DNA from 3 places in the Cytobacillus sp. FSL M8-0252 genome. Region 2 is predicted to be linked to each of the others. Evidence: riboswitches for the same ligand, from Rfam matches in the RefSeq annotation. Region 2 holds a riboswitch; each other region holds the start of a gene.
The links. Region 2 has a riboswitch for S-adenosylmethionine ahead of MKX83_RS08555 (LLM class flavin-dependent oxidoreductase). Riboswitches for the same ligand answer to the same signal wherever they lie in the genome.
Positions count from the first base shown of each region.

Region 1: it holds a riboswitch for S-adenosylmethionine, as region 2 does, so the genes downstream of both, MKX83_RS06385 (2,3-diketo-5-methylthiopentyl-1-phosphate enolase) here and MKX83_RS08555 (LLM class flavin-dependent oxidoreductase) in region 2, are expected to answer to the same signal.
Region 3: it holds a riboswitch for S-adenosylmethionine, as region 2 does, so the genes downstream of both, MKX83_RS05875 (MetQ/NlpA family ABC transporter substrate-binding protein) here and MKX83_RS08555 (LLM class flavin-dependent oxidoreductase) in region 2, are expected to answer to the same signal.

Region 1 is NZ_JBBOWZ010000001.1:1,215,519-1,225,564, reverse strand. It holds gene MKX83_RS06415 (hypothetical protein) at 440-1,237, opposite strand; gene MKX83_RS06410 (ABC transporter permease) at 1,688-2,686, opposite strand; gene MKX83_RS06405 (sugar ABC transporter ATP-binding protein) at 2,655-4,193, opposite strand; gene MKX83_RS06400 (sugar ABC transporter substrate-binding protein) at 4,268-5,344, opposite strand; gene mtnA (S-methyl-5-thioribose-1-phosphate isomerase) at 5,341-6,393, opposite strand; gene mtnK (S-methyl-5-thioribose kinase) at 6,390-7,574, opposite strand; SAM riboswitch class I at 7,721-7,874, opposite strand; SAM riboswitch class I at 8,076-8,179, shown strand; gene MKX83_RS06385 (2,3-diketo-5-methylthiopentyl-1-phosphate enolase) at 8,278-9,492, shown strand; gene MKX83_RS06380 (2-hydroxy-3-keto-5-methylthiopentenyl-1-phosphate phosphatase) at 9,496-10,046, shown strand, end outside.
Region 2 is NZ_JBBOWZ010000001.1:1,647,983-1,658,028, forward strand. It holds gene MKX83_RS08515 (antibiotic biosynthesis monooxygenase family protein) at 1-466, opposite strand, end outside; gene hemE (uroporphyrinogen decarboxylase) at 642-1,682, shown strand; gene hemH (ferrochelatase) at 1,720-2,655, shown strand; gene MKX83_RS08530 (TetR/AcrR family transcriptional regulator) at 2,760-3,338, shown strand; gene yhfH (protein YhfH) at 3,840-3,974, opposite strand; gene MKX83_RS08540 (MBL fold metallo-hydrolase) at 4,133-4,867, shown strand; gene MKX83_RS08545 (lipoate--protein ligase) at 4,880-5,866, shown strand; gene MKX83_RS08550 (fatty acid--CoA ligase family protein) at 6,075-7,634, shown strand; SAM riboswitch class I at 7,696-7,807, shown strand; gene MKX83_RS08555 (LLM class flavin-dependent oxidoreductase) at 7,966-9,363, shown strand; gene MKX83_RS08560 (MetQ/NlpA family ABC transporter substrate-binding protein) at 9,381-10,046, shown strand, end outside.
Region 3 is NZ_JBBOWZ010000001.1:1,118,793-1,128,504, reverse strand. It holds gene MKX83_RS05895 (MarR family winged helix-turn-helix transcriptional regulator) at 1-97, shown strand, start outside; gene MKX83_RS05890 (MFS transporter) at 114-1,325, shown strand; gene MKX83_RS05885 (hypothetical protein) at 1,385-1,570, opposite strand; gene MKX83_RS05880 (aminoglycoside phosphotransferase family protein) at 1,659-2,522, shown strand; gene MKX83_RS05875 (MetQ/NlpA family ABC transporter substrate-binding protein) at 2,605-3,429, opposite strand; SAM riboswitch class I at 3,518-3,628, opposite strand; gene MKX83_RS05870 (pyridoxal phosphate-dependent aminotransferase) at 3,869-5,032, shown strand; gene MKX83_RS05865 (STAS domain-containing protein) at 5,326-6,099, opposite strand; gene MKX83_RS05860 (cobalamin B12-binding domain-containing protein) at 6,086-6,736, opposite strand; gene MKX83_RS05855 (hypothetical protein) at 6,733-7,104, opposite strand; gene MKX83_RS05850 (antibiotic biosynthesis monooxygenase family protein) at 7,101-7,406, opposite strand; gene MKX83_RS05845 (GNAT family N-acetyltransferase) at 7,416-7,913, opposite strand; gene MKX83_RS05840 (TetR/AcrR family transcriptional regulator) at 8,478-9,083, opposite strand; gene MKX83_RS05835 (DUF5392 family protein) at 9,111-9,545, opposite strand.

The DNA of each region.
Region 1 (10,046 bases), 430 kb from region 2:
AGAAGAAACGACTTGTGTTTTCTCGGGTGCAAATTCTAAAATGGTGAGCTATGGTAACCCGTTTGCTCGTTCACTTGGTGGAGAATCTTCAAAGTTAAATATCTGCACCTATTAAGAGAGGTAACAAGAAAAAGTTGCTCCAGTTAAAACTAGGACAAATACTTACCTCCAGCGAACTCCTCCGTATCTATTCTCACCTCTATGTTTGTCCTATCTGTTTTCCTATCTCAAGCACCGATTCCCGGTCAACGTAATGTTCAAAACACTTTTGCTCTGCTTTCGTTTACTGTTTTCTATCTGAACGACTCGCTATAGCCATTTGCTCTCCTCTCGGTTCCTGTTTTCTACCTGAGCGACTCGCTATCGCCATTTGCTCTCCTCTCGTCTCCTATTTTCCATCTGAGTGACTCGCAAACACCATTTGCTCTCCTCTCGTCTCCTATTTTCCACCTGAGCGACTCGCAAACACCATTTGCTCTCCTCTCGTCTCCTGTTTTCTACCTGAGCGACTCGCTATCACCATTTGCTCTCCTCTCGTCTCCTGTTTTCCACCTGAGTGACTCGCAAACACCATTTGCTCTCCTCTCGTCTCCTGTTTTCCACCTGAGTGACTCGCAAACACCATTTGCTCTCCTCTCGGTTCCTGTTTTCTACCTGAGCGACTCGCTATCACCATTTGCTCTCCTCTCGGTTCCTGTTTTCTACCTGAGCGACTCGCTATCGCTATTTGCTCTCCTCTCGGTTCCTGTTTTCCATCTGAGCGACTCGCTATCGCCATTTGCTCTCCTCTCGTTTCCTGTTTTCTACCTGAGCGACTCGCTATCGCTATTTGCTCTCCTCTCGGTTCCTGTTTTCCATCTGAGTGACTCGCAAACACCATTTGCTCTCCTCTCGGTTCCTGTTTTCCATCTGAGCGATTCGCAAACACCATTTGCTCTCCTCTCGTTTCCTGTTTTCTACCTGAGCGACTCGCTATCGCTATTTGCTCTCCTCTCGGTTCCTGTTTTCCATCTGAGTGACTCGCAAACACCATTTGCTCTCCTCTCGTTTCCTGTTTTCTACCTGAGCGACTCGCTATCGCTATTTGCTCTCCTCTCGGTTCCTGTTTTCCATCTGAGTGACTCGCAAACACCATTTGCTCTCCTCTCGGTTCCTGTTTTCTACCTGAGCGACTCGCTATCGCCATTTGCTCTCCTCTCGTTTCCTGTTTTCCATCTAAGCGACTCGCAAATGCCATTTGCTCTCCTCTCGTCTCCTATTTTCCATCTGAGCGACTCGCAAACACCATTTGCTCTCCTCTCGGTTCCTATTTTCCATCTGAGCCACTCGCTATCGCCATTGCTCACCTCTCGTCTCCTATTTCTCATCTGAGCCACTCGTAAACGGCATTTGCTCTCCTCTCGGTTCCTATTTTCCATCTGAGCGACTCGCAAACACCATTTGCTCTCCTCTCGGTTCCTATTTTCCATCTGAGCCACTCGCTATCGCCATTGCTCACCTCTCGTCTCCTATTTCTCATCTGAGCCACTCGTAAACGGCATTTGCTAAAGCTTTCATCACTATTTCTCCGTTTAAATGAGACACAAACCACCTTTGCCTTATCAACTAAAACAAATATTTGTATCTTCCAAAGTAAGCGATTAGCCTACCTGCAACTACAAAAGTGCCTCACCCACTACTACTACTTCTATAAGCTATTTGTTGAAAACTTATTTTTCGCATACATATAAGTCACTGCCAATGCTAAAACGAGTACAGTCCCTTTAATAATATCAAAACCATAATAAGGTAGATTCAAAATAGTTAAACCATTTAATAATACACCGATGACTGCTGCGCCAAAAAATGTACCTAACGCATTTGGTTTTCCAGCCCCTAGTACCGAGTAGCCAACAAATACAGCTGCAACAGCCTCCATCAGTAGTGGTGCACCTGCATCGATTTGCCCTGATCCTACCCTAGCAGTAAATAAAATGCCTGCTATGCTAGCAAAAATTCCTGAAATTACATAAGCCATGCATTTGATTTTCTTTACTTTTACACCAGATAAGGTCGCAGCTTCGGCATTCCCTCCTGTCATATAAAAGATTCTGCCCCATCTCGTATAATTCAAAAAACAGTAGGAAGCTAACACTAGAATGACCATGATCCATACAGGTACAGGGATACCTAATAAATGGCCTTGACCAATCCATAGAAAGGCATTAGAAAACTCACCAATTGCTGTCCCACCAGAAGTCAGTGGCATATGGTTATAAATTGAGTATCCTTCTGTATAAGTCCGATGTAATCCCGCTACGATGTACATACTGCTCAATGTTGCTAATAAATCGGGAATACCTATCACAACAATTAAGAACGAATTAAATAATCCAACTGCCACTCCAACGATAATTGGTAATAGTAGAACTAACCATAGCGGTAAATCATACCAAACCATCAATGAAGCTGTAAAAACAGTTGCTAATGACATCGTGGAGCCAACAGATAAATCAAAACCGTCAACTACTAATGTAAATGTGACCCCGAGCGCGAGCACAGTGACAATCGAAATGGAACGTAATATATCCGAAAAATTATCATAGGTTAAAAAGAATGGGCTCACACTTGTAAAATAAAAAATAATAAGAATAAGTAAAGTAATTGCCCCGTATTTAAATAGAAATGCGATCAATTGGTCCTTCATGATTGACTTCCTTTCCACCACTTGCATATAACAGAATCTTTTCTTGCGTTGCCTCTTTTTGCGTAAATTCTTTCACGATTTTGCCATCATACATCACTAATACTCTATGGCAAACTGTTAATAATTCTTGGATTTCACTACTAAAATACAAAATGGCCTTGCCTTCCTTTGCAAGCTGTTGAATTAGTTTAAGAATCTCTCTTTTCGCACCGATGTCCACGCCTTTAGTAGGCTCATCAAATAAATAAACCTTCGCTTCACTTGATAACCACTTACCGATAACGATCTTTTGCTGATTTCCCCCACTTAAATGATTCACCTCTACGTCCACATCATTTGCTTTCACCTGCAAAGTTGAAATCACTTCTTCAGTAGCTTTTCTCTCAGCCTTTCTGTTAATAAAACCCCCTTTTACGTACTTTTTCAGCTGTGGGAAAGTTACATTCTTCGATATCGTTTCATTAATGAATAGACCTTCTTTCCGCCTTTCTTCAGGAATATGAGTGATACCACAAGCAATAGCTGTTTTTGGATGCTTCACCTGTATCTTCTTACCAGAGACTCTGATTTCTCCTGAAGTGGCTGGTGTATTTCCAAATATTGTTTTCGCTAGTTCTGTTTTTCCAGCACCTACCAAGCCCGCAATTCCTACAACTTCACCTTCATATACATTTAAACTAATATTTTGTAACTTTCCTAGATTGATATTCTTAAGTGCTAAAACCTCTTCCCCTCGTTTATAACTGTGCATAACGTTTCTTTCCTCATGCCATACTTCTCCAAGCATTTGTTCAATTACCATTTCCTGCGTTATCTGAGCAATTGGTACGGTTGAAATCCGACATCCGTCTCTCATAACCGTTACCACATCTGCAATGGCGAATACTTCAGGTAATCGATGTGTAATAAAAATACAACCAATTCCCTTTACTCTCAGTTGCCTAATTACATGAAATAATTTCTCTGCTTCTATATGTGATAATGGAGCGGTTGGCTCATCAAAAATAATGACTTTAGTCGTTTGCACTAACGCCCGAGCTATGAGAACCAATTGCTTTTTAGCAAGACTTAGATTTGAAGCTGCTTGATTTAGCTCAATATCATTCACCTCGAGTAATGTTAATGCTTCCTGTGCCTGACGATGTAGATCCTTACGAGAGAAGTACCACCCTTTCTCTTGTGAAAAGCGATCAAGCATAATATTTTCCGCTACAGTAAGCTGTGGAACAATGGCTGTATCAACCTCCTGATAAACGCAAAATATTCCTTTTTCTTTCGCGTCACTAGGGTGTTGAAAAGTTGCTTTTTCGTGGTTAATCAAAATTTCTCCTTGGTCTTGTCTATATACCCCAGAGAGAATTTTCATTAATGTACTTTTCCCAGCTCCATTTGCTCCAAGCAAGGCATGTATTTCTCCTTTATGAACCACTAACTCCCCGTTCTTTAATGCCGTAACTTTTCCAAAACTCTTACTAATCTTTTTCATTTCCAAAACAACTTCACTCACTTAAAGGAGACCTCCTTCATAGATACAAAAACCGACTCTCTAAAAGTCGGTTGACTAGCTACAAACCATTTCATTCAATTGCCCTCAAGTGCTTTTAATTCTTCCGTATAGCCTTGTTCACTTTCTCCCCAACCATCTATATATTCATGCAGTTCGTTTGTTGTAATTGCCTCATCAGGTAATTGACTTTTCTCTACAAAAACAGGATCAAGGATAACTTTTTCTTTAGGCGAATCACCGTTTAATTTTTGGTACAAATATCGAACTTGAATACGACCAATATCTTTTGGATCAACGGCAGCTGTCGCTTCCCATGAACTGTTTTCTTTTTGTATCAGTTGCAGGTCTTCGTCACTCATATCAATCCCGTAGACTTTAATATCTTCTCTTCCTGCCTGCTCTAGCGCTCTGACAGCTCCTTTAGCAAACTCATCCCAAGCTGCCCAAACTGCTGTTATTTCACCTTCATTTGGATATTGTTTTAGGATTGCTTCCATTTGTGCTTGAGTATCTAATGCTGTATTATCGGTGGCAGCACCAAATGCTGCTACTTCCTTAATATCTGTATTCTCTTTTAAAAATTGTTCATAAGCTACTTGTCTTCTTTCCATCGGTGCAAATCCAGCTACCCAAATCTTAACAATATTTGCTTTCCCTCCTGCATCTGCAGCAAGCTTGGTTAATGTCAACTTCGCCATTTCTTCATCGCCTTGTTGAAGTACAGTTACATCTTTCACTGCAATATCAGCATCAAAGACCACTACAGGTATATTTTGTGCAGCCGCTTTTTCTACTCCTTGCGTTAACGCTTCCTTCGTTCCATGATCAATTAATATCCCATCAAATTTTTGATTAATCGCTGCATCTAAATTGGAAGCCATTTTTGCTAAGTCACCTTCAGAAGTAAATACTTGAACGGTTCCACCAAACTTTTCTACCTGCTCTTTTACCCCTTCAATATATTGTGCAGAAAAAGTTCCTAAATTAATTTGCATGATTAGTGCGATCTTTTTATTAGCTAACGGATGTACACTATTCTCTTTAGTTGATGCAGTTGCTTCACTACTTGAATTGCTTCCTTTTGGCTGGCAGCCTGCCAAGATTAAAATAAAAATAATAAGAAACGCTAATAGTATACGATTGTTCTTCATGCCCTAACTCCCTCTTCTGCTTTATTCAATTGTGCCAATTTGTTTCGATCAGCTTCAAAAATGCCTTTTTCAGTAATAATTGCAGTAATTAAATTAGCCGTTGTCACATCAAACGCCGGATTAAACACTTTCGTTCCTTCTGGTGTGATCTGGTTTGGCCCAATATGAGTCACCTCTTCTGCCAACCTCTCCTCAATCGGAATATCTGCCCCTGATGCGATAGAAAAGTCAAATGTCGATAATGGCGCAGCTACATAGAAAGGAATTTGAAAATAGTTTGCTAAAATAGCTAGTTGCCATGTACCGATTTTATTCGCTGTATCTCCATTGCTGGCAATACGATCGGCCCCGACTATAATCGCTTCAATCCCCTTGGTTGCTATGGTATGAGCAGCCATATTATCAGTAATGACCGTCACATCCACATTGGACTGTTGAAGCTCCCAAGCAGTTAGGCGCGCTCCCTGGAGAACCGGTCTCGTTTCACAAGCATATACTTGAAAGTCAACACCCTTCTCCTTGCCTAAATGAAACGGCGCTAGCGCTGTACCATATTTTCCCGTAGCAATCGTCCCCGCATTGCAAATCGTTAATACCTTTTTCCTTCCATTCAATAGACTTAGTGCATTTTCACCAATTTGGCGACAAATCTCCTCGTCTTCTTGATGTATTTTCTTTGCTTCTTGCTCCAAACTGATAATTGTCTCCTCTGTTGAATACAGCGTTTCTATTACTTTCATCATTCGATCCAAAGCCCAGAACAAATTAACAGCTGTCGGTCTAGAGCCCGCTAGATAAAGATAATCTTCATGAATTCTAAGATGGAAAGTTTCAATGTCGACCCCTTCGTATTTTTTTGCAGCAATCGCTAAACCATAAGCAGCAGTAATTCCAATAGCTGGCGCCCCTCTTACTTTCAACTGAATAATTGCCTCAAAGACATCTTCAATGGTTTCGAGTTCTATCCATCTTGTTTGATGGGGTAATAAGGTTTGATCAAGAATTTTCAATCTACCTTCTTGCCATTCAATTGGTGTTGGTATACTCATGATGTATACGCCTCCAGTTCCTTAAGAAGTTGCGAGATTGTTACTATGTTTTTGCGATTAATAATCAAGGATGAACCTAATTGAATCGTTGCCTTCTTCACATATAATCTAATTGAACTATCTTCTATTCCATCAAGATCCTTCACATGCGACAATCCGATTGTTCTCCGAATTAATTCACACCCTACTACTCCGATAGCATCTTTAAATACTTTAGCTAGAAAAGACTCTAGAGCGCCTGGTACTTTCGTAAAAGGATTAACAACAGAATTTTGCCAAGCTTCTGAAAAATATTGAGAAAACACATCCCATACTTCTTCTATCTGTTGAAGAATAACGATTCTATCGTTTTCGTTTCGTACAAGTACTTGGAAAATGAGATGGGCAATATATTGACCGACATCAAATCCAATCGGACCATAAAAGCCGAACTCAGGATCGATCACCTTCGTCTCACTCTTACTCGCAAATATACTCCCTGTATGTAGGTCACCATGTAGTAAGCTCTCTGCTTCTGTGAGAAAAGCATATTTTATTTTGGCTACTTCAAGTTTCAACTTGTCATTAGCCCATAGTTGCTGAACCACTTCAGCCAACTCAGCTTCAAAATCATTCGTTTCCACATCAAAAAATGGATCGGTGAATACTAAATCCTCAGTGATTTTACATAGTTCAGGATTTGAAAATTTAGCGACCAATTTCTTTTTCTCAAACGGATGAAGAGCAAAATCTGAAGTTGAAAACAATGTCTTTGCTAAGTACTCACCAATATGAGCTGATAAATTCGGATAATGATCCCCTTGAATCAATCCGTCTCTTACAATTGTCAAATGGGAAAGATCCTCCATCACAGTTAATGCTAGCTCTTCATCTGATGCTAGTACTGCTGGGAGGAGGTGAGGAACGAATTCACCATGCTTCTTAAGCACTTCTGCCTCCAGTTTTGCACGTTTAAGTGTTAGAGGCCAGCTTTCTCCGACTACTTTTGCATAAGGGAGTGCTTGCTTAATAATTACACTTTTATGATTAGAAGTAATACGGTAAACATAATTCAAATTACCATCACCAATCTCTTCCACCGTCATTTTTTCATCCGGTAAAAACAGTTTTAAACTCTTCACGTATTCACACGCTGATTCCTCTGTCAAAGCGCGATAACCTATATTATCTAAAACAGCCATATCTCTTCCCCCTTATTTCTTTATTTATCTGTGGCACAAAACAGGGGTGACTACATGAAGAGATGTAGTCGGACCTGCTTTGTCATTACAGAAACAAAAATGCCCCTTTCCTTTACAGAAAGAGGCATTCGTCATTACGATTTTGCCTCTCATCTTTCAGAATAACTTCTGAATGGAATTAGCACCGTGCCTTACATTAGGCGCAGAAATTCTCTAGCTGCGCCTCGTTTCACAACGATATTACGGTCGGTTGCTGGGTTTCATCGGGCCATATTTCCCTCCACCTGCTCTTGATAAGAGTATAAAAGATTCATTTTTTGAAATATCTTGAGCAAATACTAGCACCGTTTATAAAAAAGTGTCAATCTTTTTTTTAAAACTTTTCATCTTTTTAAGGTTAAAAGAATTTTGTCATATAACGTAAAAAATTCTCTGTTGACAGATAAAACACCTGGTGACATAATACAATTGTGCAAAAATTTAAAACGATAATTATAAATTTTCTTATCAAGAGCAGGCGGAGGGACGAGCCCGATGAAGCCCGGCAACCGATTCTAAATGAACACGGTGCTAATTCTTGCAGCAATCATGCTGACAGATAAGGAGAAGGTTCTATCACTGCGAACTAACCCTCTTCTTATTGATTAAGAAGAGGGTTTTTTATTGTCAATGTTAATTCGAAATCATCAGGGAGGGTTCTCATATGGGAGATGTAATTGCAACTTATCAAGTATACGCAAGACCCGGTTCATTAGAGAAAAAAGCAGAGGATATCGCTTTAGGATTAACGATAGGCTCGTGGACAGCGTTACCATTACTTGAGCAAAAACAATTACTAAAACATAAAGGCAGAGTCACTGCACTACAAGAATTTTATGATGATGAACATCCCAATCGGTTCGGTGAAGTAAGGTGCGAAATTAGTATCGCCTACCCTACATATAATTTCACATTTGATATTCCAGCAATCTTAACAACTGTATTTGGAAAGTTATCTCTAGATGGTGAAGTAAAATTATTAAATCTGGAATTTGATAATGAGGATCTTTCCCGTTTTCCTGGACCAAAATTCGGTATAAAAAATATAAGATCGAAACTAAATATTCAAGACCGCCCATTACTTATGAGTATATTTAAAGGCATTATCGGCAGGGATATTCACTTTTTAAGAGAACAGTTAAGAGACCAGGCTATGGGAGGCGTTGATATTGTAAAAGATGATGAAATTCTTTTTGATGTCAACATCTCTTTTGAAGACCGAATTATCGCAGGTAAAGAAATACTAGATGAAGTCTATGAAAAGACTGGAAAAAGGACACTTTATGCAGTCAATTTATCTGGGAGAACAATGGATTTAGTAGATAAAGCAAAACATGCGAGCGAATTAGGTGCGGATGCATTATTATTCAATGTTCACACTTACGGTCTAGATATGCTCCAAACACTAGCTGAAAACAATGAAGTGCAGTTACCTATCATGGCACATCCTGCATATAGTGGGGCCTATACTTCTTCAAACTTCTATGGTGTGGCTCCTGATTTATTACTCGGTAATCTTACTCGCTTAGCAGGCGCAGATTTCTCTTTATTTCCTTCTCCATATGGTTCTGTTGCCATGGAAAAAGAAAAAACCTTAGCTATCGCTAGACAGTTAACCGAAGAAAATGGCTTGAATCAGGCATTCCCGGTCCCTTCAGCAGGCATTCATCCAGGTTTAGTTCCGTTGCTTTATCATGACTTTGGCAATGATTGTATAATTAATGCTGGCGGCGGGGTCCATGGTCATCCTGAAGGAGCAGCAGCTGGCGTGAGAGCTTTTAGGCAAGCCATTGATCACGTCATACAACAAAATACTCATCGTGCAACAAAAGCGCAAGAATTAGAAGCAGCATTAGCAAAATGGGGAGGTACGTCATAAAAGATGACAAAACCAATGATTTTTTGTGATTTCGATGGAACAATTACGAATAACGACAACATTGTAAAGATTATGGAGCATTTCGGTCCTATTGAGGCAAAACAGATCAAGGAAGATATTTTAGCTCAAAATATCTCTATCCAAGAGGGTGTTAAAAATCTCTTCTCACTTTTACCAACAAGTAAAAAAGAAGAGATTATCCATTTTGTATTAAATAGTGCAGAAATTCGTGAAGGATTTTCAGCTTTTGTTAGATATACACATGAAAACGGTATCCCTCTTTATATTGTTAGTGGTGGGATTGACTTTTTTTTAGAACCAGTACTTGAACCTTATGGGCCATTTACGAAAGTATTTTGCAATCACGCAAGCTTTGCTTTAGAAACAATAGATATTCACTATCCACACCAGTGTGATGAACTATGTTCTTCACAAGGTTGCGGCTGTTGTAAACCAACCATTATTAGAAAACACTCTTCTCCTGAACACTTTAATATTCTTATTGGAGATTCGATTACAGACTTTGAAGCAGCCAAAATAGCAGATGCCGTACT
Region 2 (10,046 bases):
TATATGCAGGATCTGATAGTAATTCTTTCTTATTACTTTGTTCTTCCTGTATTTTTTTTGCTATAGGATTTGTACTTTCCCAGTTCTTATATGAAGATTCGGAGTCCCAGGCTGTAATAATTACATAAGTATGACCTTTCATCGGAGTTAAAACCCTAGCTGCTCTAAAACCAATTGTATTTGTAAAGTTTGAAGAGAATTGCTGAAATTTGAATTCGAAAATGGGTTTTCCTTCATCAGTTAAGGGGATATATTGAATAGCAATAAATTTACTTCTATGAAGGTCTCCAGTTGAATCATGGATGTGATAAGATTTTGGTTGTTGAAACTTACTTTTTTTGCTTTCTGTTTCATGTACTAACAGGGTATTCTGACTATTTTGCATGAGAACGATATTCTCATTACTGAATTTTTCCATCAGGGGAAGTAGGAAATTTTTAGTGCCGCTTGTCATATAAAGATTCATTACTTTCACCTCGATTTTAGTGATAAAAACGTCAAATTTTCGACATTTGAAGCGGGTACTGTACAATAAACACCGAAAAAAGTTATAGTTAATGTGAACATTTACTAAATAAGAATAATTCTAAGCTTATTTGTATGGAAAATACATAAGGCAAATGAAAGGTGGACTTAATTTAATGACTATAAATGATACATTCCTAAAGGCGGCTCGAGGAGAGAAGACTGATTATGTGCCTGTGTGGTATATGAGACAAGCAGGCAGATCACAGCCGGAATATCGCGCAATTAAGGAAAAATACTCTTTGTTCGAGATTACACATCAACCTGAATTATGCGCATATGTAACAAGACTTCCTGTAGAACAGTATAACAATGATGCGGCTATTTTGTACAAGGATATCATGTCACCGCTTCCAAGTCTCGGTGTGAAAGTTGACATAAAACCTGGTGTGGGTCCAGTCATTGATGAACCAATTCGTTCGATGCAAGACGTTGAGAAGCTCGGCGAGATACATCCTGAAGAAGATGTTCCATATATTCTAGATACGATTAAGTTATTAACAAAAGAGCAATTAACTGTACCGTTAATTGGTTTTACCGGTGCACCATTCACATTAGCGAGTTATATGATTGAAGGTGGACCTTCTAAAAATTATTATAAGACAAAAGCGTTTATGTATTCAGAACCAAAAGCATGGTTTGCACTTATGGATAAATTAGGTGAAATGGCAATCACATATGTAAAAGCGCAAATTAAAGCAGGTGCTAGTGCCATTCAAGTTTTTGATTCTTGGGTTGGTGCATTAAATGTAGAAGATTATCGTATTTATATTAAACCCGTCATGGAAAAAATCTTCTCTAGTTTGAAAGATGAAGGGGTACCACTTATTATGTTCGGTGTTGGCGCGAGTCATTTAGCGAATGAATGGAATGACCTTCCAATTGATGTTGTAGGCCTTGACTGGAGGTTGCCAATTAGTGAAGCAAGGTCAAGGGGTATTTCAAAGACAGTGATGGGGAATTTAGAGCCAGCCTTGTTACTTGCTCCGTGGGAAGTAATTGAGAAAAAGGTCCGTGCTATTCTTGATGAAGGCATGAGTCAACCCGGATATATTTTTAACTTAGGACATGGTGTCTTCCCAGAAGTAAATCCTGAGACATTAAAAAAACTCACATCGTTTATCCACAGTTATTCTAAGGAACAATTTGGGAAATAATAAAAGAAAAAGTAATCATTTTTAAAGAGGTGTAAGAATGAATAAAGAAAAAATTGGTTTGTTAGTAATGGCTTATGGAACACCTTATAAAGAAGAAGATATTGAACGTTACTACACACATATTAGACATGGTAGAACTCCATCGGAAGAGATGTTAGAAGATTTAAAGAGTCGCTATAAAGCGATTGGAGGAATATCGCCATTAGCAAAAATAACTGAGAATCAAGCGCTATCACTTCAAGAACATTTAAATCAGATTCAAGATCAATATGAGTTTAAAGCTTATATCGGTTTAAAGCATATAGAACCATTCGTTGAAGATGCAGTTCAACAAATGCATAATGATGGGATTACTAAAGCTGTCAGTCTTGTTCTTGCACCACATTATTCTACTTTTAGCATCAAATCTTATAATGGACGAGCAGAAGATAAAGCTCAGACGCTTGGTGGTCCAACTATTTACTCAGTTGATAGTTGGTATAAGGAACCGAAATTTATTCAATTTTGGGCAGATGGTGTGAAGAAGCAAATCGCTAAAATGTCAAGTGAAGAAAGAGATCAATATATATTAATTGTCTCTGCACATAGCTTACCAGAAAAAATTAAAGAATATGGTGATCCATATCCTGATCAACTACAAGAAACAGCTGAGTTAATTGCTAAAGAAGCTGGCGTTCGTGAATTTGCTGTCGGTTGGCAAAGCGAAGGAAATACACCTGACCCATGGTTAGGGCCTGATGTGCAGGATTTAACAAGAGATTTACATGCAAAAAAAGGCTATAAAGCATTTATTTATGCACCAGTCGGTTTTGTCGCTGATCATTTAGAAGTCTTATATGATAATGACTATGAATGTAAGGTGGTTACAGATGAAATAGGAGCTGCCTACTATCGTCCAGAAATGCCAAATAGTCATCCAGCGTTTATTGATTCTTTAGCAACAGTTGTCTTAGACAGAATGAAAAATAAGTAATGAGTTGATTGCAACCGCTTTTTTTATTTTCATAAAGGAGCGGTTTCTTTTTTAAGGATTTTTTGACAATATGAACAGTTTGGTCATAGAGAGGGGAGAAGTAAATGGCCGTTGACCGTAAACAATTAATTATTCAAGCTGCCACAAAATCATTTTCTCTTTTTGGCTATAAAGCTACAACAATGGAGCAAGTAGCCAAAATTGCTAATGTAGGAAAAGGGACTATATACACTTTTTTTAAAAATAAAGAAGAATTATTTGATGAAATTATTACGGCACTTATTAGAGAAATGAAAATAGAGGCAGAGCAGGTTTTGTCACCAGATTTATCTTTACAAGAAAATTTACATTTAGCTCTATATCGCATTTTGGAATATAGACTAGAGCATCAATTAACAATTAAGCTGTTCCAAGAGGGAAAAGAAATGGGGACCACTGCAGTTATAGAGATGACGAACAAAATGGAAAGAGAAATCATTTCTTATATAGGAGAAAAGGTAAAAACATTAGGTATTGATAAAGGAGAAATCGAGCCGTGCGACCCTGAATTGACTGCCTTTATTATGTTAAAGTTATACATATCACTCATTTTTGATTGGGAAAGACAGCATGCCCCACTTTCGAAAAGTGAAATCGCTGAGCTTATGGAAAGGTATGTGTTTAAAGGGCTTATAAAATCATGAATGTAGGATGGAATCATCATCAAATCAGCTCGCACATCAAGTGTGGGCTGGTTTTTTTGTTTCTAATAAAGTGATTTTAGATAACAGTTATTTCACTGTGCTTATTTAAAAGGTAAATCTAAGCAGCGCTAAAATATTGTATGAATTAGCTCACTCCAGCAAAACCAATCTTCACTCAGCGGGGTAAGAGAGTCCGGACTTAAATAAGTCATTCTGTTTGAATAACACAAATGAAGCCGAGCAAATAGAGTTTCCAAGTCAGTCAAAATCGGAAATTGGAAATGAGAGCTGAGCAAAGGTGATTTGCGTCTCACTCAGATCAAAAACCAGAAAGAAATGCCAAGCTGAGGTTTCCTGTAACAGTATTTATTCTTTTTACACCTGGATTCAAAAGTCATTCATACTAGAAGGCTTGTTGGAGTAAAACAAAAAGAAGACTTGCTAAGGGGAGCAGGCCTTCTTCTTCCAATGGTTATATATTAAGGGATGGAAACTAGCATTCTATAAATCTGAGACACCTAAACAATGGTCACACTTATTACCGTAACATTCATGTTGCTCTTCGATGGACTTCCCGCATTCAGTACATTGCTTTTGTGGGAGATTCCTAAAGAAATCTAAAATGTTTTGAACCATGGTTGAAGCCTCCTAATCGTTAATTGAATTGTTTTGATATTTACATTGTATTATAACAGTTTAATATAGTCAACAACTGTTTCAATACAAATTAGAAAAAATGAAAAAATGGGCATTATTTAGTATAGTTAGAGATGAATCAAAAGGAGGGAAATGCAATGAAGTTAACGGTTATAGGTGCATGTGGAGGTTATCCAAAAGTGGGAGAAGCAACTGCGGGGTACTTATTAGAGCATGATGATTTTACATTATTAATTGACTGTGGAAGTGCTGTTATATCCAAAATGCAAGAGATTAAACAACCAGAGGAGTTAGACGCAGTCATACTTTCCCACTACCACCCAGATCATCATGCTGATATAGGTGTACTTCAACATGCTCGTTTAATTCAAGGGTACTTAGGAAAAAAAACAAGTATTTTACCGATTTATGGGCATGATGAAAATGAATATGAATTCCAAAAATTAAATTATAAAAATATCTCAGAAGGTGTACCTATTAAAGAGAGCCTACCATTAACAGTTGGCCCCTTTACAATTACTTTTCAACGGACTAACCACCCTGTATTATGCTTTGCGATGCGCATAAAAGTAGATAATAAAGTAATTGTATATACAGGTGATACCTCATATAAAGAAGAGTTAGAAGGGTTTGCTCATGAAGCAGATATACTTCTATGTGAGTGTAATTTTTATGGACATCAAGAAGGTAAAAATGCGGGACATATGAATAGCTATGATGCTGGTCGGTTAGCACAAATAGCTAAAGTGAAGCATCTTCTATTAACCCATTTGCCCCATTATGGTAATATAGAATCGTTAAAGGATGAAGCTTTAACAGAGTACAAAGGACCGATTAGTCTAGCCGCATTTGGCATGACTTTTGAAATTTAAAGGAGTGGTACCATGAAATTTATAGATAATCAAGGAATTACAGATCCTCGCATTAATTTAGCTATTGAAGAATATGCGTTGAAGAATTTAGATATTAATGAATCATATCTATTGTTCTACATAAATAAACCATCTATCATAATTGGTAAAAACCAAAATACGATTGAAGAAATCAATACAGAATACGTTGAAAAAAATGGACTGCATGTGGTGCGCCGTTTATCTGGTGGCGGTGCTGTATACCATGATCTTGGTAATTTAAACTTTAGTTTCATCACAAAGGATGATGGCGAAAGCTTTCATAATTTCTTAAAATTCACTGAACCAGTAATTACTGCTCTAAAAAAGTTAGGTGTAAATGCAGAATTAAGCGGTAGAAATGATTTGACAGTAGATGGGAGAAAGATTTCTGGAAATGCACAGTTCTCTACAAAAGGGAGAATGTTTAGCCATGGAACATTAATGCTCGATTCAGAAATTGAAAATGTTGTCTCTGCACTTAAAGTGAGAAAAGATAAGATTGAATCAAAAGGAATCAAATCTATTCGTAGCCGGGTAGCAAACATCTCTGAATTTTTAACTGAAAAAATTTCTATCGAAGAATTTAGACAGCTAATTTTACATCATATTTTTGAAGGTAGTGAAGTAAGTGAATATCGCCTAACAGAAAAAGACTGGGAAGAAATTCACAAAATCTCAGAACAAAGATATCAAAATTGGGAGTGGAACTATGGCAAGTCACCAAAATTTGATTATGAGCATTCTAAAAGATTCCCAGTGGGTTCTATTGACATTAGACTGAATGTAACAAAAGGACAAATTACTGAATGTAAAATTTACGGTGATTTCTTTGGTGTCGGAGATGTAACCGATATTGAAGAAAAGTTAGAAGGCATCCGCTACGAAAAAAGCGAAATTGAAAAGGCGCTAGCTGGTGTAAATATAAAACATTATTTCGGTAATATCACTATAGAAGACTTTGTAAATTTAGTTTATTAGAGCTGTATCAGTCTGTTTTTACTAAGGCATGAAAGTATTTTCACCGTTTAGGATGAAGAACTTTTATGCTTTTTATTTTATTATAAAGAAAAAAATAGAGTAGATATCCGTAGACTACTTGAATCCTGAAATTTCTTTTAATATAATAAATTTAGAAAATTTATATTATAAAAATGAATGACTATTCATTCAGAAAAGAGGGAGAAACTTGAATTTAACAAGTCAGCTTCACAAGATTGCCTTAGAAAATGGGGAAAAAAATGCGTATTATTTTATGGATCAAGCATGTACATACGCAAAGCTCGATGAACAAGTAACAAGGTTTGCATCAGGACTTTCGTCATTAGGTATTAAAGAAGGTGATCATATTGCCTTGCTACTTGGTAATTCGCCGCATTTTGTTATTAGTTTATATGGTGCGTTAAAGCTAGGAGCAAAGGTCATACCGATAAACCCTATCTATACGCCTGAAGAAATTGGCTATATTTTAAGAGATGGTGATGTAAAAGCGGTGATTATGCTTGAGCAATTATTACCATTAGCAGAAAAAATGCATCATTTATTAACAGATATTAAGCATTATACTGTCTGCGAAACCGGTCAAACAAGTGGACTTCCAGCTCTGGGAGATAAGTCGGTATTTCCTAAATTGAAATCGTTTTCAGAGCTTGTTTCCAATGGAGATGTAACATTTGTTGATGCAGATGTTACACCCGATGATGTCGCGATTATACTCTATACATCAGGAACAACAGGCAAACCTAAAGGAGCCATGTTAACTCATCGTAACCTGTATAGTAATGCGAGTGATGTCGCGGACTATTTGCAGATTAATGAACGTGATACGGTGATTACAACCTTACCTATGTTTCACGTGTTTTGCTTAACTGTTGCTCTGAATGCACCTCTGATAAGTGGAGCAACAATCTTAATAGACCCTAAATTTAGTCCGAAAGAAATTTTCCGTTTAGCGGAAAAATACAAGCCAACTGTTTTTGCCGGCGTGCCTACAATGTATAATTTTCTTTATCAATATCCTGAAGGCAACCCTGGTGTCTTCCAATCTATGAGATTATGTATTTCTGGAGGTGCTTCACTTCCTGTTGCATTGTTAGAAAATTTTGAGAAGAAATTCAATGTGGTTATTTCTGAAGGCTATGGCTTATCAGAAGCTTCTCCGGTCACATGCTTTAACCCACTAGATCGTCCACGGAAACCGGGGTCGATTGGCACATCTATTATTCATGTTGAAAATAGAGTAGTTAATGAATTAGGAGAAGAGGTCGCTGTAGGTGAAGTAGGGGAGCTTGTTGTGAAAGGCCCTAACGTTATGAAAGGATATTACAAAATGCCTGAAGAAACATCTGCCTGTTTAAAGGAAAATTGGTTATATACAGGTGACTTAGCTAAGAGGGACGAAGAAGGATACTTCTACATTGTTGACCGTAAGAAAGATATGATAATTGTTGGTGGCTATAATGTGTATCCAAGGGAAGTAGAAGAGGTTTTTTATGACCATCCTGACATTGTAGAAGCGGCTGTTTTAGGTGTACCTGATCAGAATACAGGAGAAAAAGTTTTAGCCTATATTGTACCTAAAACTGAAAATTTAACAGAGGCACATTTATTGACTTATTGTAAAGAAAAGTTAGCCAAATACAAAATTCCTTCCTCTATAGAATTTTTAGAAGAATTGCCGAAGAATACAACAGGAAAGATACTGCGACGTGCTCTTAAGAAAAAGGTACTAGAAAATCAGGAAGCATAAGTTAAAAAACATGTTGACAAAAGATTCTAAATATTTTAGAGTAACTATATCAATTAAATAACCACTATCTAGAGAGGTGGAGGGACTGGCCCTACGAAGCCTCGGCAACAGACTTAGCATTGCAAGTACTGTGCCAATTCCAGCAAGCTAGCATTTAGCTTGAAAGATAGGAAGAGAATGAAATATTTATGAGCGTACGTTACCTCTTCCTTTTTGGAAGAGGTTTTTTTATGGCTGATTGGACCACCAAAAGCGATAAACATTCTTAGCACAATTGATAAATACATTATTATGCTTCTTTTGTAGAAGTATTAGAGGAGGTAATGGCAGTATGAGTTATAAAAAACAAATGATATTGAATGCATTTGAAATGACAAGTGCAATGCACAATTCTCATGGGCTATGGAAGCATAAAGATTCCAAACGACATCGTGCCTATAAAGATATTAATTATTGGATGGAATTAGCCAAAACACTCGAGAAGGGAAAATTCGATGCTGTCTTTTTTGCGGATGTATTAGGTGTTTATGATACGTATAAAGAAAGTAAAGAACCTTCAATTAACGATGGATTACAGTTTCCTGTTAATGATGGGGCGTTTGTCATCCCTGCTATGGCAGCAGTGACAGAGCATCTGTCATTTGCATTAACGGTGAGTACAACATATGAGCCACCTTTTGGGCAGGCAAGACGGTTTTCCACATTAGATCATTTGACAAAAGGAAGAGTGGCATGGAATATCGTTACTTCTTATCTTCCTAATGCAGCAAGAAATTTTGGTTTCAAAGATATGATCAAACACGATAAGCGTTATGAAATTGCCGATGAATATATGGATGTCGTTTATAAACTGTGGGAATCAAGCTGGGAAGATGGAGCAGTGATAGAAGATACAGAACAAGGGGTATTAATCGACCGTAAGAAAATCCATGAAATTCACCATAAAGGAGAATATTTTGATGTCGAAGGACCGCATTTAACAGAACCGTCACAACAAAGAACACCTGTTTTATATCAAGCAGGGACTTCTCCTAAAGGACGTGCTTTTGCAGCAAAACATGCAGAATGTGTATTTGTAGGTGGGCCAACACCTGAAAGAGTAAGACATTATACAGAGGATATTCGAAAACAAGCGGAAGAATATGGCAGGAATCCGGAAGATATTAAAATATTCACTTTCCTAACAGTCATCGTAGGTAAGACAACTGAAGAAGCGGAAGAGAAATTTGCTGAATACAACCAATTATGGAGTGCAGATGCAGCGAAAGCACAGTTTGGGGGCGCAAGCGGTTATAATGTTGCGGAATTTACAAAGGATGAGTTAGATAACCCATTTGAATTTAAAGCTACAGAGCATGGGCATTATAAAGCTGCTTCATTAACGAAAGATGCGAAGAAAAAACTATCGATTAAAGAAGCGATTTCAAAATTAGAAGGATTAGATAGAGACAATATAATTGTCGGCAATCCATCAGAAGTAGCAGACCAAATTCAATATCAGTTTGAAGCCTCTGGTGTCGATGGTTTTAATTTAAATCATTTAGTAACGCCAGCAGATTTGGAAGATTTTATTGAGCTTGTTATTCCGATTCTACAAGAACGTGGTTTATATAAAAAGGAATACAAAAAGGGTACGTTAAGAGAAAAGCTTTTTACTCATGGCTCGCCCCTTTTACCGAGTGGTCATCCAGGAAGTAAATATCGTAAAGGTGAAAAGATAAATAATTAAAATAAGAGGTGAAGGGTATGAGAAAAGTTTGGTTATTATTTTTTGTACTGACTTGTTGCACTGTTTTAAGTGCATGTGGGACATCAGGTTCATCCGGCGAAGAAAAGAAAGAGATGGTCTTAGGGGCGACAGTTCCTTATAGTGATATGCTTGAGCAAGGTGTAGCACCACTACTTGAGGAAAAAGGGTACAAAGTAGAAGTAAAGGAATTTAATGATTATGTTCAACCGAATATTGCTTTAGATAGTGGAGATTTGGATGGTAATTTATTTCAACATAAAGTGTACTTAGAGAATTTTAACACTGAAAAAGGGATGGATCTAGTAGATATTATTTCTGTTCCTACAGCTCCAATTGGTATTTATTCAGAAAAATTCAACTCCCTTGAAGAAGTGAAAGATGGCAGCACGATGGCCATTGCTAATGATCCTACAAACTTAGCGAGAGGATTAACAGTTGCGCGTGATGCTGGTTTAATAGAATTGAAAGATGATATAAACCCAGTCAATGCAACAGTAAATGATGTATTATCTAACCCGAAAAATTTGAAATTCCATGAAGTAGATGCAGCCCAACTGCCAAGGTCTCTTGAATCAGTTGATCTTGCTGCTGTTAATGGTAACTTTGCGGTTGCTGCAGGATTAGATTTAACAACAGCAATTTATCGGGATCAAATTCCTGAG
Region 3 (9,712 bases), 530 kb from region 2:
GATTGATCAGTTCGAAATGGAAATATTAGAGGGAATCACACCTGAGGAACAAGAAGAATGTATTCGTATTTTTGATAGTATTAAAAGCAATTTGTAAGGAGGAAGAAAAGAATATGAGTTCAACAAAAGAAAAATTATGGACCAAGGACTTTATCACCGTTTCTTCCGTAAACTTTTTTCTAACATTAGTGTTTTATTTATTAATGGTTACGATTGCGGTGTATGCCGTTGAAGCACATCATGCGACCGCCAGCCAAGCTGGCTTAGTTACTGGCATATTTATTATAGGAACATTGGTAGGAAGATTGTTTATCGGTAAATATATTGATCGTATTGGACGGAAGAAGACTTTAATCATTGGCTTACTATTATTTAGTTTATCAACAAGTCTTTATTTTATTGAAATTGATGTCAATTTCTTACTTATTACCCGCTTTATCCACGGTTTAACATTAGGGATGGCAAGTACAGCAAGTGGTACAATTGTCGCTTCAGTTATACCGCAAACAAGGAAAGGTGAAGGAATCGGCTATTTTAGTATGAGTAATACTTTAGCGACAGCAATAGGACCTTTTATCGGTATGTTAATGAGTCAATACACAACTTTTCATACGATTTTCATTTTTTGTTTGATTCTTGGTATTATTGGCCTACTTATCGGGTTAACTGTGAATGTGAAAGAGTTAACTGAAGATCAAAAAGCTCAATTTCAATCATCTGGTTTTCAATTATCTAGCTTTATTGAACCAAAGGCACTTCCAATTGCACTCGTCACATTAACAGTCGCATTTTGTTATTCAAGCGTCTTGTCTTTTATTAACTTTTATGCAATTGAAAAGGACTTAGTAAATGCTGCTAGCTTTTTCTTCTTTGTCTATGCCATCGCTGTCTTACTATCCCGTCCTTTCACTGGTAAATTAATGGACAGCAAAGGGGCAAATTACGTGATGTATCCAGCGTTCATTTTATTTGGAGTAGGTCTATTCTTACTTAGTAATTCATCAAATGGTGTTATGTTATTAGTGGCGGGGGCTTTGATTGGCTTAGGCTTTGGTAATATGCAGTCTTGTACACAAGCGATTGCGGTCAAATTAACGCCATCCCATCGCATGGGGCTAGCTACTTCCACCTTCTTTATCTTTCTCGATGGTGGTTTAGGTTTTGGACCCTATTTATTAGGTTTACTGATTCCTATAACTGGCTACAGTATGTTATACATTTACATGGGGATAGTGTCGATTGCTTCAATTATTCTTTACTTTTTAGTTTATGGACGAACCGAACATAATGGGAGTAAACAGACACATCAAACAGCATCAATGTAAAATAAGGTATGCTATAATGAAAGAAGAGACTCCACGTAATGGAAGTCTCTTCTTTCTAATTAAAATGGTTTATTCGGTTCATATGTCGGTTGTTGATTCGTCACTTCATACTCATAACTTTTCTCCATTGCTGCTTGTACTTCTTCTGACTGTTCTAATTCTGTATCCATTTGATTGTATTGTTGAGCTTCATTTTGAGCAGCAATAATTTTCTCATCCACTTGATTATCATACTTTTTTTCCATTGCTTTCACTCCCCTTTTATAAGATGTCTCGCCTATTTTCCCCCTCAAAAAACGATTTATACAAAATAATAAAAAAGGAGACTGTTCCATGAAGGAATTAATTAAAAACCATCTCCCGCATCTTCAGGAAATACAGATTGAAAGCAATCATTCTGGTTGGGATCATCATATTTATATTGTTAATCAAACATATGTCATCCGAATACCAAAAACAAAACAAGTATTAGTGAAAATAAAAAAGGAAATAAAGCTACTTCACCAGCTCTCATATCTTTCTTCCATTATTGAAATACCAAATTATCTTCCATTTTATAATAAAGACGGACAAATGATTGGTGTTTTTTACCACTTCATTAAAGGACAAGCATTATCTCATTCATTGATTACTCCTCCTTTATATGAAGCCAAGCGGTTAGGAACATTTCTTACAGAATTACATCGTCTGGATATAGATGAAGCAAAGAAATGTAATATAGAAGAACTACATAGTGAAAATTATTGGGCGCAATTACATCAAGCCCTGATTAAAAAAATATTTCCGTTCTTAAAAGACGCAGAAAAAGAAGAAATTGATAAAATGTTTTTAGCGGTGTCAAAATTTAAAGAAGCAAAAGTGGTGATTCATGGTGATCTAACAAGTGCCAATATCCTTTATCATCCAAGCAAAAAGGAAATATCAGGAATTATAGACTTTACAGATACGCAAATAGGGGACCCGGCGTTTGACTTTGCAGGGCTATATTGGGATTTCGGAGATCAATTCACCAAAGAAGCTCTCGCATCTTATCAAACAAAATTCAATAAAGATGAAATGTATAGAAGAGTCACTTCCTTTTACGGCTTACAACCAATATTTCACAAATGGTTGAAAAACGTCAATGACCAGGATGAAAAAGTTGTTCGACAATCCATAAGTACAGGAATGACCAAAATACAAATTATGCACAGATAAGTTTAACAGTATTCTACAACTATTATTAGAAACCGGACAAATCCATATAATTTTGTCCGGTTTCTTGCTTATTATTACTTCGTTATTTCATCCACGCTGGCTTTCCAAATCCTTGAAACTCTTCGTCGATAATTTTTTCAAATTCTGCAGACTCGACCACTTCTTTTAAGTCTTTCGCATATTGTTTATCTTCAAAGTCTGCTTTAACTGCAACCACGTTGCGATAATCATCAAGCATATTTTCTAGTGCTAATGCACTTAATAAGTCCATATCGGCTGCCAACGCAAAGTTACCAGGAACTGCAGCAAGATCCACACCCTCAAGAGATCTTGGTAATTGTCCTGCTTCAATCGGTTGAAAAACTAAATTCTTTTTATTCTCCTTCACATCTTTTTCAGATACTGTTAGTGGATCGGCGTTTTCATCAATCGTAATTAGACCTTCGTCATTTAACGTATTTAAAGCGCGTGCTGCATTCGTTGGGTCATTTGGAATAGCAATGGTTGCACCGTCTTTAATCTCATCAATTGAATTAAACACATTCGAGTAAATCCCCATTGGGGCTGTTGGTACAATAATTAATGGTGCTAAGTCCATGTTATTTTCTTTCTCAAAATTCTCCAAGTAAATTGTATGTTGGAAAAGGTTAGCTTGTATATCATCTTCATTTAAAGCTTTGTTAGGTTGGATATAATCGCTAAACTCTACGACAGTTACTTTATATCCTTTTTCCTCTAGACCAGGTACAATAGCTTTTTTCAACATATCACTATAAGGACCGGCAGTAGCACCAATTTTTAGTTCTTTCGTTTCATCCACCTTTTCTCCACTCGTGTCTGAACCTCCGCCACATGCTGTTAGTAAACAAACAGTTGCAATGAATAAAACAATTAGCCACTTTCTCATTATGTTTCCTCCCCATAGCTGTAACCAGAATTTTAACCAATAAAAAAAGCCACTATTCATCATCTGAAAGAGGCATTGGTTTTATTCCGCCTTATCTTTCAGAATGAATGGATATCATTCTGCAGGAATTGGCACCTTCCCAATATTGGGGGTTGCCGGACGTCATAGGGCCTAGTCCCTCAGTCTCTCTGGATAAGCTTTTCATTTAATTTTTATGATATGATATTACTACTCTCTTTTATTTTTGTCAATGTTCGAAATAATGCTACATCCAATCTCCCAAGAAAATGGGTTTAGTGATCCAACTACCTTTCCTTTATTCTTTTAAAACAAAAAAGGAAATCGAATATTTCCTTTTATATAAAATTAACTGGACAATTTGTCTTTTTGGTTATAAAATGCGTTCGTATATAGATTAAATGAATGAAGGTGGATTAAAATGGAATTATCGCATCGTTTGAAGCAATTACCTCAACAATTTTTTGCTTCCCTTGTTCAAAAAGTTGCTGCTGCAAAACTTGAAGGCAGAGATGTTATTAACCTAGGACAAGGCAATCCCGACCAGCCAACACCTGCACATATTGTACAATCACTTCAGCAAGCTGCAGAAGACCCAATGACACATAAATATTCTCCTTTTAGAGGAATTAATGAATTAAAGAAGGCCGCCGCTTCCTTTTATGCGCGTGAATATGGGGTAGAAATTGAGCCTGAAAAAGAAGTAGCTATCCTTTTTGGCGCAAAAGCAGGTTTAGTAGAAATTCCATTATGCCTACTCAATGAGGGAGATTTAATGCTCTTACCAGATCCAGGTTACCCTGATTATGAATCTGGTGCGGTTTTGGCAAATGTAAAATACGAAACCTTTCCTTTAAAAGAAGCAAATCAGTTTCTACCTGATTACTCGCAATTTACAGAAAAACAAAAAAAGGATGCCCGCCTACTATTTTTGAATTATCCTAATAATCCAACAGGCGCGACAGCTGATTCCACATTTTTTGAAGAAACTGTTGCTTTTGCTAAGGAAAACAACATTACCATCTTGCATGATTTTGCTTATGGTGCTATCGGCTTTGATGGAAAGAAACCTGAAAGTTTCTTAGCCACAGCCGGAGCGAAAGACGTTGGTATTGAAATGTATACATTATCAAAAACATATAATATGGCTGGGTGGAGAATTGGATTTGCAGTTGGAAATGAACAAATCATTGAAGCCATCAACCTTCTTCAAGACCATATGTATGTAAGCTTATTCCCTGCGATTCAAAAAGCTGCAGCCGATGCATTAAATGGGGATCAAACAAGTGTAGACGAACTTGTTGCTCGATATGAGAGACGTAGAAATGCATTCATGAACGCTTGTGAAAAGGTTGGCTGGCACGGCAAGTCTCCTTCAGGATCGTTTTTTGCTTGGATGCCAGTGCCTGAAGGATACAATAGTGAAGAATTTGCTGACTACTTACTGGAAAAAGCTGATGTAGCTGTTGCCGCAGGAAAAGGCTTTGGGACCTTTGGAGAAGGTTATGTTCGGGTGGGATTACTTGTCGATGAAGAACGATTAATTGAGGCAGTAGAAAGAATTGGCCAACTCAAATTATTTTAATATAAGAGGTATGGCAGCCACAAACCTAGCCCATAGAAACATGTATAACTTATGTTCCTATGGGCTAGGTTGTGTAACTTGGAGGCTTTTATGAACGAACTAAAGCTTCATATTCTCTTCCTTTTAAATTCGCATTCCCGTTACAAGGTATCATCTTCATTGTTACATATGTCTTTACTTAGTTTTTTCGGAACGTATCGTTATCCGACAATCTTTTCTTTTAACAAAGCCAACCTATAAACACATGTACAAACATATACATTATCCAAGTAGGCTCTCAGTTTAATAAATGTTCATATAGCATGATCATTTATCACTGATTGAAGAAAACTTTGTAACGATTGTTCCGTATGAACAACATTTCTTAATTGATAAGGCTGAAGTGCTTTTGCTAGACTCGGATTTATACCAATGAGTCTCACTTCTCCTCCTGTCATTAGAAGAATGCTCTTGATTAAAAGCTCTAAGCCGCTCGTTCCCTCTTTATATACTTTAGCAACCGCTGTTAAATCAATCAGTATCCACCTGTAATCATGATCTGACAGACGGGCAAGCGTTTGCTCCATAATCGTTGTAAATTTATCGCCCGTCATATCGCCAAACAAAGGAATATAACAGATCTCTTTTGTTAAAGAGATAAAAGGACCTGATAATTCATCCAACCTTTGCAATGTTTTTTCTAATGTTTCCTTCTGCTCATAAAGCTCAAAATCTGTCTTTGCTAATCTGTTTTGTAGGGCCTGTAATTTCTCCATTAATGGTTCATTATCATCATCTTTGAATAAAAATTGCATGGACGCATTACCTTGAAAATCCCAACTGATATGAATATCAAATAGTGCTATCGGTATACTTCTTGTTTTTAAATTAGCTTCAAATCTCATACTCTTTTCTGGTATGGCAGCTACCCTTTCAAACTTAGAGATACTCCCTTCATCAACTATACTTTTAATCATACCTTCTGATAAATCAAAGACTTCATCCGCTTTAGATGTATAGCTAATGATTTCACCATTCTTATTAGCTAGTATATACGGTATCGGCAAATGTAGATCAATTAATCGCATTTTTCCTCCCCTCCGTATTAAAAGCAGTGATCCATTTATCTACAGCATATAAGTTTGAAATAATTTCCGGCTTAATAGCGGTAAAAGAAGCTAAATCATATAAATTTGTCAATCTTCCACCTAATAAAATCCTAGGTTTCTTTGGTAAATAAGAAAAAGCTTCCATATATTCCGTAAGTGCCGGTAAATGGGTAGCAATCGAAACTGATAAGCCAATTACATCTGGTTTCCAATCCTTCGCAGCCTGCAATGCATATTGTACAGGTAAATTTGCTCCTAAAAACTTGGTTCTCCATCCATTCTCTGCAAATATACTGGCTACCATCTTTAATCCCAAATAATGCTGCTCTCCTGATAAACAAAGAAACATGGCGGTCGGTGCATCCTTAACAGGTTTAAACTTGTGCTTTGCAGCTAATCTTGAAAGAATGAAATCGCAAACTCCAGATGCCAAATGTTCATCTGCAACTGTTATCTCAAAATTTTCCCATTTAAGACCAATATTAACCATAGCTGGTGTAATAATATCTTGATAAATTTCTACATTAGTCAAATAATCGAATCGCTCAATATATTCCCAAGCATCAGCAACAGCTCCAGATAAAAGGATTTCTGCTAGATCTTCTCCTCTCGTCACTGTGCCTCGCCTCCTTGAACATCTCTTAAAATAGACACAGCCTCTCCTAACAAACCAATATATGCAGAACTAATTTCACTTTCTACCACCGTACATTTCTCTAATTCCTCTTCTAAAAAAAGAAAATTATCAATCAAGGTTTGCGTCGTCATACCATATTTAATTAAGATACCTCTTAACCAAAGGGCATAGTCAGTGAAAATCTTTGACGTATTTAATTCCATTGCCGTCTTTAAATAATCTAAGTGATGCATATTATCAATAAATGTTTGATTTCTCCCACGTTCACCATATCGTTCAATTAATGTAGGGTCTTCTCGAAATATCCTTTTTGTTACTTCTTCTGCGATTATTTCATATTTACTCACTTTACCACAACCTTATATTGCGACACTTTTGGAATGACTGCTGCTAATTCTTTATCTGGATATTTCTTTTCAAGATCATGAATTCGTTGAAAATCTTTACTTCTTACCCAGCGTAAATAATCTTCCTTTGTTTCAAAAATTAATTGTACTGTCAATTCTCCTTTACGTTTATCATTCTGAAGCAACATAAAGTCGACGAACCCATCTGCTTTATCGACTAAACGTGAACGATTCTTATATATTTCAATCACTTCATCTGCTTTACTTTCATTTACATCAAAAGTTGAGAATACGGTATACATAACTTCCCCCTACACATTTGGACTTGTGTTACTTCTCCATTCCATTACAATGGTTGGAATACTAAATCCGAAAATGGAATCATTCATTTTTCCTACTTGTTTAAATCCTTTTGAATGATAAAAATCCAAAGCAGAATCATTTCGCATCACAACAGAAACCGTAATTTTATTGACATCATAAAAATATTCAAACATCGCTTTTAGTAGGGCTGTACCAATACCTCGGCGGTGAAAACTCGGCAATATATATAAAGCACCTAATTCTATTTCTTTCTTAATATTTATTAATGAAAAATGAACGAAACCAATAACTTCTCCTTCTTCTTCAGCAACCAATAAAACCGAAGTAGATAAACTTCTCATTAAAGCGTCTTCAGTATATACAGATAATAAAAAATCAACCTGTGTTCGCTCGGGAATTAAGCCTTCATATGCGTAACTCCAACTCTCCCTAGCAACAGATTGGATTTGTGTACTATCTTTTCTTGAGAATAATCTAATTTTCATGTTCAATACCCACTAAAAGGAAGGAAATTTCCTTAAACGTATTTTATCTATAATTGTAACAGGAAATGAGGTTAAGAAAAAGGCAAAGGCAAGAATGGTATTGTTCATAAAATAAACAAACGTAAGTTTTTACTCAAAGCTTGTTCCAAAAAATCATTCTATTGTATAATAGGACTAGATAAAGGCATATATTAGAAAAGATCGGTGGTGCGGCAACACCGTCCGATCTCGCAATAGCATTAGCCAATGAACAATTGACACCATCCACCTATACATGAGGTGGATTATTTTTTATCATCGTTTTTGAATTGTAGCACAGCCATTATTAAACTTGTAAATGTACAAGCAAACACCAATGCCTCAAAAACTGACAAAGCAACACCCCCCTTCTACGGGGAATAATGGCTAAATTGACTATTGCTATTCTTATTATAGCACCACTATGTATATTTTTGGAATTTTGTGAAAAAATCACATAGATGCGATCATTCAATAGCAATTCAGCAAAAAAAGAGTTGAAACGAAAGAATAAATTTTTCATTCCAACTACTTCTCATTTCATGATTATTTCTTAAGTCCCCGTTTTAAGAGAGTGATTTCTAACTTAAAATTTCTTAGTGCTTCTTCCTTTGATTGATCCTTAGAAAATGTTTCGATAATACTCCTTAGTAAAACAGATGTAAGTATTTTCATTAAATACTTAAACTCTTCCTGATTTGAGATATGCAATATTTCTTTATTTACCTTTGATTCGAATTGGATAAACTGCTGATTCGTTTCATATCCATTGAAACTTCGACCAAATTCATGTTCCACTTCATATGTCATATTTAAAAATAAATTTTTGAGAAAGTTCCGATTCTCATCTTGTTCAGTAATCACCTTTTCGAAAAAAGCAATCATCATTTCAAAAATATCCCCATTGTGCTTATTCAATAAAAAGTAAACTTCACTTTGATTCCTTTTTACTCTCTCTTCTAGCAAGTAAAAAAAAGCATCTTCCTTATCTTCAAAATATTGATAAAAACTCCCCCTTGGAATACGGGCAGATTTTACAATATTACTAATAGATGCTTGCGATAGTGGAACACGAGAAAACTCTTGCTTTACAGCATTGATAAGCTTTTCGCGTTTTTCAATTGATAAATTATAAAAAGTGATTTTTGGCATTATACTCCCCTCCCTAAAGGAATCAATCTAAAACGAGGAACGGCGCTGTTCTTCACGCAGAAATTCCATGAATTGTGCAAGCGCCATAACAGGCTTCTCATTAATTATTATGATATATCTTTTTTTCATTTGTTCAGTTGCTATTTTGCTGTCATTAATACGTTGGATCATATAATCAACGCTTGTTTTCTCAATTGCTTTTCTGCGGATTTTCGATTCCTTAGATAAAGCCATACCTACAGCACCTAAAATGGAGTAGATGAGCAAAGTAATCCAAGTGTTTTCATCCATGGGCATGGTGAAAAGAACAATGATGATATTCATGATTGAGAAAACAACAAGCGGAAATGAAAATAACGAAAATCGAGAAGCAACTCTCATCGCTGGCGCTAAACGTTCATTTAATAATTCAATTTCTTTCTTAACAAATACAGGCATATCAGTAAAAGGATTCATATTCATGTGAATGCCATCCTTTCTATTTTATTTAATCACAAATAGGATTTTCCCCTATCTATAGTTTCCCCTCACCTAATGGGAATACTGCCGGTAAATACATGCCGATGTTACCAAAATCAGCTGTGCATATTCCTTAAACCTTGTGGCTTTTTACATATAGAAACCTTTAT